DNA from 2 places in the Acinetobacter sp. ANC_7634 genome. Region 2 is predicted to be linked to the other one. Evidence: predicted binding sites of a transcription regulator. Region 2 holds the regulator's gene; the other holds the start of a gene.
The links. The regulator PhoB, encoded in region 2, activates phosphate uptake and scavenging genes when phosphate is short. The targets are predictions, from matches to a motif close to TGTCATNAANCTGTCATAA.

Region 1 (4,204 bases), on a different contig from region 2:
TCTTGACCGCTTGCGCCTTGGTTACGGTTCAGCACCACATCTTCAACAGCTTCTTTCAGCTCAGCATCGATATCATCATAAATCGCAAGCTGACCTGCGTTGACGATACCCATGGTTAAGCCTTGTTGAATGCCGTGATATAAGAACACCGCATGAATCGCTTCACGAACAGGCTCATTCCCACGGAATGAGAACGATACGTTTGAGATCCCGCCTGACACCATCGCATTTGGCAGGTTTTGTTTAATCCAACCGGTGGCTTCAATGAAGTCCACACCGTAGTTGTTGTGTTCTTCAATACCTGTTGCGACCGCAAACACGTTCGGGTCAAAAATAATATCTTCAGATGGGAAACCCACTTCGTTGACTAAGACATCATAAGAGCGCTTACAGATTTCTTTTTTACGTTCAGCAGTATCCGCCTGACCGTTTTCATCAAACGCCATGACAATCACTGCCGCACCGTATTGACGGCATAGGCGAGCACGTTCTACAAACTCGTCATAACCTTCTTTTAAGGAAATCGAGTTAACAACTGCTTTACCTTGGACGCATTTCAAACCTGCTTCAATGATCTCCCATTTAGAAGAGTCAAGCATGATTGGCACACGTGAAATATCAGGCTCAGACGCGATCAGATTCAGGAAATGTACCATCGCTTCTTGCGAATCCAGCATCCCTTCATCCATGTTGATGTCGATGATTTGCGCACCGGCTTCAACTTGTTGGCGAGCAACATCTAAAGCTTCGGTGAAGTTACCTTCTTTAATTAAACGAAGGAATTTTTTAGAACCTGTCACGTTGGTACGTTCACCGACGTTCACAAATAAAGAATCTTTAGTAATGTTAAATGGTTCTAAACCACTTAAACGACATGCAGGCTCAATTTCAGGAATTTGACGCGGTGCAATACCTTCAACTGCTTGCGCAATCGCACGAATATGATCTGGCGTCGTACCACAACAACCACCCGTAATGTTAATTAAGCCACTTTCAGCAAATTCTTTAATAAATGCTGCAGTTTCTTCAGGAGTTTCATCATAACCACCGAAGGCATTTGGTAAGCCAGCGTTTGGATGCGCTGATACAAAAGTATCCGCAACGTCAGACACGGTTTTGACGTGTGGACGCATCGCATCTGCACCCAGTGCACAGTTAAAGCCAATCGATAAAGGCTCTGCATGGCGCATTGAGTTCCAGAATGCTTCTGCGGTTTGACCTGTGAGTGTACGGCCAGATGCATCGGTAATGGTGCCCGAAATCATAATTGGCAGTTCGTAACCAATTTCTTTAAACACTTCTTTCACTGCAAAGATCGCAGCTTTGGCATTTAGGGTATCGAAGACCGTTTCAATCAAGATGATGTCTGCACCACCTTCAATCAATGCTTTAGTCGCTTCAATGTAGTTAACTTTTAACTCATCAAAGGTGATGTTACGGAATGCCGGATCATTTACATTTGGTGAAATTGAAGTGGTACGTGACGTTGGTCCTAATACGCCCGCGACAAAACGTGGCTTTTCAGGTGTTGAGTATTTTTTACATGCTTCTTTGGCAATTCGAGCTGCTTCACGGTTAATCTCAGGAACCAAATCTTCCATATGGTAGTCAGACATTGAAACACGCGTTCCATTGAACGAGTTGGTTTCAATAATATCTGCACCAGCTTCAAGATAAGCTTCATGAATGCCTTGAATAATCTGTGGCTGAGTTAGAACCAATAAGTCGTTATTACCCTTAAGGTCGTAGGCCCAATCCTCAAAACGTTCACCACGGTAATCAGCTTCTTCCAATTTGTGGCGTTGGATCATGGTACCCATTGCACCATCAATAATCAGGATACGTTTGGCAAGAAGCGCTTTTAAGGTGGCGAGGGTAGACATCAAATGACTCTCACAAAAATCTGCACAAATAATGGTGCAATATTTTAGCAGAGTTACGTCCACTTTTCTGATAAATAAAAATTTATGAACCTATTCCCAAAAAATTAAGGATGAATTTCATCCATCAACTACGATGATCAATCTATCAAAACTGAAACTGTCTATATTTCATCATGTTGTCATAATCTAATGTAATAATAACTGCCGTTGTAACAAATGTGACAGTGATGTCATCTTTATTTCATCTATTTAATTACCGATTGAAATAAAGATTAAAGATGAGGCTTTTGTATTAACTATCTGATTATTATTGTTAAATTTTGAATATTGTTTGTTTTTAAAGTTTAATTTTCTTAAATAAGTGTCGTTTGGATGACTTATATGACAGCTCTTTGTCATATAATTGTAATAATTAAATTGAACAATAGAGGGGATATTTATCCTCTTTCTCTGCTTGCATGAATTCTAATCAAACTCCAGTTTCAGATTCAGCACAATCGTCAACGCCTATGCAGTCGACGAATGTTCACGTGCCAACGCCGAAATTCTTTATGCCAGTGTTCCTTACACTGATTGTTTCAACCTTGATTTACATTGGTTTTCAGTTGGCTGCTGATTTATCTCATGTGCCTGCTTTAAATCTTTATGCTGTGATCATGTTGGCCACGGCATTGTTTATCGCATTGGGTTTCGAGTTCGTTAACGGTTTCCATGACACGGCCAATGCTGTGGCAACAGTTATTTATACCAACGCTTTATCTGCACCTGTCGCTGTAATGTGGGCAGGCTTCTGTAACTTCCTTGGCGTAATGGTCGCAAGTGGTGCAGTTGCCTACGGTATTATCGCGCTATTGCCTGTTGAATTGATTATGAACGTCGGTTCAGGTGCTGGTTTTGCCATGGTCTTTGCCATGTTGATTGCCGCAATCGTATGGAACTTAGGAACTTGGTTCCTCGGTATCCCTGCTTCTAGCTCTCATACACTGATCGGTTCGATTTTAGGTGTGGGCATCATGAACTACATCTTAAACGCAGGTAATGGTGCGTCAGGTGTAGACATGGAACAGGTGATGAAAGTGGGTAAAGCACTTTTATTCTCACCATTAATCGGTTTTGCATTTGCGGCTGTATTGTTCTTATTGGTTAAAAAAATCTTTAAGAAACAAGTGGAATTATTCCAACCACCAGAAGGGAATAAACCGCCGCCGCCACTTATTCGTGCCATTTTGATTTTCACGTGTACCGGTGTAAGTTTTGCACACGGCTCAAATGATGGTCAAAAAGGTATGGGTCTGATTATGTTGATTCTGATCGGGATCGTGCCATTGGCTTACTCTTTAAACAAGAGTCTAGATCAACAACATATCCAAACATTTGGTCAGTTATCTGCTCAAACTGCTGATTTGATTTATCCAAATCACCAAGATATTCCAGATGAAAAAGCACGTCAAATTATCACGTCATATATCCAAACCAAAGAAATCACACCTGAAGTTGTGCCAGCTTTGGCAAGCTTGACGGATCATTTAGGTGAAAAAGTAGGAAGCTACACATCCATTAAAGATGTTCCTGAAGATCAAGTGGCTGAATTCCGTAATGATATGTACCTCAGCACGACTGCATTCAAGCGTTTAGATAAAGCAGAAGCTTTACCTGCCATGACTGAAGCGCAAGAAAAAACAGTGGACAACTACCGTGATAACTTAGATTCATTCCTTCAATACATTCCAACATGGGTGAAAGTTGCGACTGCATTGGCATTAGGTCTAGGGACGATGGTAGGCTGGAAACGTATTGTTGTTACCGTTGGTGAACGTATTGGTAAACAACACATGACTTATGGTCAGGGGATGTCTGCAGAGTTAGTTGCAATGTCAACGATTGCTGCTGCTGATGGCTTTGGTATGCCAGTGTCAACAACACACGTTTTAAACTCTGCTGTAGCAGGTACGATGGTTGCGAATAAGTCGGGCTTAAACTTCCAAATGGTTCGCACAATCTTATCAGCGTGGATTTTCACACTGCCAGCAACAATCTGTTTGTCAGGTGGTTTATTCTGGTTGTTCCTTCAGTTCACCTGATTGAATTCAATACTTAAAGACTAAAAAAGCGCTGAACAATCAGCGCTTTTTTTATGATCAATTGTTTATGACACTTATTTTTGGAATTTAGACCAAAGTTTTTTCAAGGGGAGTTTTTCCTCAGCAAAACCATATAATGCGGCAAATGGTAGGGCGGTGCGTGCGAGATATGCTACACGCCATAATCCACCATGATTAGCACCATGCATGATTAAGTCTAATGGATGATTGAGGGCGATG
Region 2 (4,204 bases):
ATTCAAGCATTTAAAGCAAAATATGGCATTGATATGTCAATTGCTGAGCAACAAAATGCCTTGAAATTTAAATCCTTTAATGAGTTTTTCACTCGCTCTTTGAAAACAGGCGTTCGTTCAATTGATCCTAATCCTAAAAGTGTCGTGTCACCTGCAGACGGTGCAATTTCACAATTGGGTAAAATCAATGAGGGCGATATTTTTCAGGCAAAAGGTCAAAGCTTTTCAGTTGAAAAGTTAATTGGTGATCCTCAATTGGCAGCACCATTCAAAAATGGTGAATTTGCAACAGTGTACTTATCACCGCGTGATTATCATCGTGTGCATATGCCTTATTCTGGTACATTGACTGAAACTTTATATATTCCAGGTGAATTATTTTCAGTCAACCAAACTACAGCTGAAAATATTCCGGGTTTGTTTGCACGTAATGAACGAATGGTATGTTTATTCGATACTGATATTGGTCGTATGGCTGTTGTTTTAGTTGGCGCAATGATTGTTGCTGGAATTGAAACTGTTGCGACAGGTAAAGTAAAACCAACAGGTCGCTTAGAGCTGAACCATCATGCGATGAAACTTGAAAAAGGTGATGAGCTCGGACGTTTTTATTTGGGTTCAACGGCTGTAGTTTTGTTTGAGAAAGATAAAATGCAATGGGACCAAGCATTTAAGGCGAACTCAACTGTAGTAATGGGTGAAGCGTTGGGTCATCTTATTTGAGTATATCTTTTGAATAAAAAAAAGCGCCTAAGGCGCTTTTTTTTATTCGTGCATTTTATACAAGCGTTCTTTGGGAAACACGGCAATAAATGTAGAGCCTTCGTTTTCTTTCGACTCGATTTCAATATGTGCGCCATGTTGCATAAGTACGTGCTTAACGATGGCAAGGCCTAAACCAGTACCACCTGTTTGACGACTGCGTGCACTATCCACACGATAAAAACGCTCAGTTAAACGCGGTAAGTGTTTTGGATCAATTCCAATACCAGTATCCTGAACAGAAAAATAGCCACGTTCTCCATCATCATGCCAGCCGATGGTGATGGTGCCACCTTTCGGGGTGTACTTTATGGCATTGGTAATTAAGTTGCTAAATGCACTCGCCAATTCCATATCTGAACCAATTAAGTCACAGTGGCTGTCTATATCAAGGTTAAGTGTATGACCATAATCAATATTGTAAGCTTGCGCATCATCAAACAGATGGTTCATTAAACTTGGCATTTCGATAATTTGATTTTTCGCAATTTGTTTTTCATTTTCTAAACGAGACAAAAGCAAAAGATCATTGACCAATGCATTCATGCGTTTAGTTTGCGATTGCATTTGTTCAAAGGCACGTTTCCAACGCGGATTGATATCTTCTTGATCTGTGAATGTTTCGATATACCCACTTAACACTGTGAGTGGTGTTCTTAATTCATGTGAAATATTGTCAACAAAATCTGAACGCATTTGCTCGAGATTTTTCATACGCGTAATGTCGTGCGCAACTAAGAGGCGACTTTCATTGCCAAAGCGAGTCAGTTTGATTTGCGCGTACTTATTATCATGGTTCACCAATTTAATTTTTACACCATCTGGTGCTTGATGGGTATTATGAAAATATTCAATAAAATCTGGCTGGCGAATAATCGTGAGCAGGTTGCGGCCACGATCAACAGCTTGAATGCCAAATAACTTTTCCGCAGCAGGATTCCACCATTCGATTTGATGGGAATCATCCGTAAGAATAATCGCTTCTGATAAAGCCACGAGAGAAGATTGAGTTCGATCGATCAGTCCAACCATTTCAGACTGAACAATACGTTCTTGGCGTTGAGCCCGATATACATTGAACAGTAATGCCCCCCAGATTCCATTTAAATTTGGTGGTACATCGTAAGGACGATTCGAAATCCAATCATTGACTAAATATAATGAGCGTAATTGGATACCAAAAAATATGAGACAGGCAATGCCTAAGCATATCCAAAGATAGCCAATCCCTAACCCGATACAGCCCGCAATAATCAGTAGAAATACCAGTAAACGTAAGTCTTGCTTGGCAAAAGTCCATAAACTGCTATATAGAAACTTTTGATGTTCACGTGCCAATTCTGGGACGGGGTAGGGTTCGTACATAAAATCTAAATTAACCTAAAGCAACATCAGCTCGTGTTGAAAAACGATAGCCAGTACCACGCACAGTTTGAACATAACGGTCTGCACCATAAGGTTCGAGCACCTTACGTAAGCGACGGATATGGACGTCGATGGTTCTGTCTTCAATATACACATTTCCACCCCATACCTGATCAAGTAATTGAGCACGGGTATAGGCACGTTCTGGATGAGTCATAAAGAATGCCAATAGACGATATTCTGTTGGCCCCATATCAAGAATATTTTGATTATAGCTGACACGTTGGCTTACTGGGTCAAGAATTAAGCCATTTGCATCAATGGTTTTTTCGCCATTTAACGCATTTGCACGTCTTAACACTGCTTTAATACGGGATACCAACTCACGTGTTGAAAATGGTTTCGTCATATAGTCATCTGCACCAGCATCAAGACCTTGAACTTTATGATCTTCTTCGCCACGCGCAGTCAACATAATGACTGGAATTTCTGAAAGTGTTTCATCACGCTTAAGGCGACGACACAAATCTACGCCACTCACGCCACCCGGTAACATCCAGTCGAGTAGGATAAGCGCTGGACGTTGATCAACAATCATTTGATGTGCTTGTTTCGCATCTTCTGCTTCCAAGCATTGAAAGCCTGCCATATCTAAAGAAGTATGGATCATTTCCCGAATTGGGAGCTCGTCGTCGACAATTAAAATGTAGTCATCTTTCACAACGCAATATCCTATGATGAACGGTGAACCGTTTTATATTTATGACAGGCTTATTACAAAGATTAATTATGACAGTATCATTGCAAGATGGAAATCGAAGTTAAATATAGCAATGTTTTGTGACAATTAGGCTGATATTTTGTCTCATTGATATTTATTAATCTGAAATTAAATCAATATCTTAAATTTACTTACGATTTGTCACAATTTCTTCATCTTAATTTGATGCTACTTTTTCATTAGATCATTCAATAGGGCGAGAAAAACGGTTTTACATGCCTGAACGACCTCAGCACGTGGAAGTTTAAAACCACCTACTACCCAGCGAACAGCAACTTGAGTGACATAGCCATTTAGACCAGTTGCAATCAAGGAGATCTCTTTTTCAGTGAGATGGGTATGTGGCATCATTAATGTGACAAAGGCATGAATCATTCGGTCGAAACGGCCCATTGTTTCTTGAATGGTTGCATGATTATGAAGTTCTTGGACGAGCATTGCATCAATATAAATAATCCGAGCGGTACGCGGATCATCTTCTAAAAAACTAAAGAACGCATTTAGACCTGCATCAATCATGTTTAGAGGCTCAGGAGAGGCTTTCATAATAGCTTGCATTAATGTTTGTTGAAGCTTCTCAATCAGTTCTAAAAAGATCGTTTGGAATAAGTTTTCACTTTTCTTAAAAGATTCATAAAAGTAACGTTCAGTTAATTTCGCTTGTGTGCAAATATCTTTAACGGTTACTGAGAAAAAACCATGAGTTCCATATGCTTCAATACCCGCTTCAATAAGTTTCTCACGGCGTGCTTGTTTGCGTTCAGTTAAGGACATCCCTTTAAATTGACGCTCTTTTGCGGGAGGCTTTTCAATCGCTTGCTCGTGTTCTGATGGAGTGAGGTTCTCTGGGTTCATAGCAATTCGAGTCTTTTTATAAAAGTGTTATGCTGCGGTCAGTATAGAGTACTGATCAGCTAAAGATACTAAATTGGCCTATAGTAACAATAAAAATGGTCGATAGTTACATTGACAATAATAATTGTCAAAATTATAGTGAACATGAATGACCCAGATCAACGCTGTGGTGCATAAAAATCAAAAAAAGGATTCACAATGAAAAATTTTAAAAACAAAGTGGCTGCAATCACAGGTGCAGGTTCTGGTATTGGTCAACAACTTGCGGTGTTACTGGCTAAGCAAGGTTGTCATTTGTCTTTAAGTGACGTAAATGAAAAGGGCTTAGCAGAAACAGTTGAACTGACGAAGAATGCAAATGTACGAGTCACAACCAAAAAAGTAGATGTTGCGAATCGTGACGAAGTTAAAGCATGGGCGGCTGAAACTGTACAGAATCAT

Region 1: the regulator PhoB is predicted to act here: its motif matches at 2,050-2,068, upstream of AC1M9A_RS05960 (inorganic phosphate transporter).

The regions. Positions count from the first base shown of each region.
Region 1 is NZ_JBWYIT010000003.1:201,118-205,321, reverse strand. It holds gene metH (methionine synthase) at 1-1,883, opposite strand, end outside; gene AC1M9A_RS05960 (inorganic phosphate transporter) at 2,342-3,964, shown strand; gene AC1M9A_RS05955 (hypothetical protein) at 4,039-4,204, opposite strand, start outside.
Region 2 is NZ_JBWYIT010000002.1:72,169-76,372, forward strand. It holds gene asd (archaetidylserine decarboxylase) at 1-723, shown strand, start outside; gene phoR (phosphate regulon sensor histidine kinase PhoR) at 766-2,127, opposite strand; gene phoB (phosphate regulon transcriptional regulator PhoB) at 2,138-2,848, opposite strand; gene AC1M9A_RS04170 (TetR/AcrR family transcriptional regulator) at 3,077-3,763, opposite strand; gene AC1M9A_RS04175 (SDR family NAD(P)-dependent oxidoreductase) at 3,962-4,204, shown strand, end outside.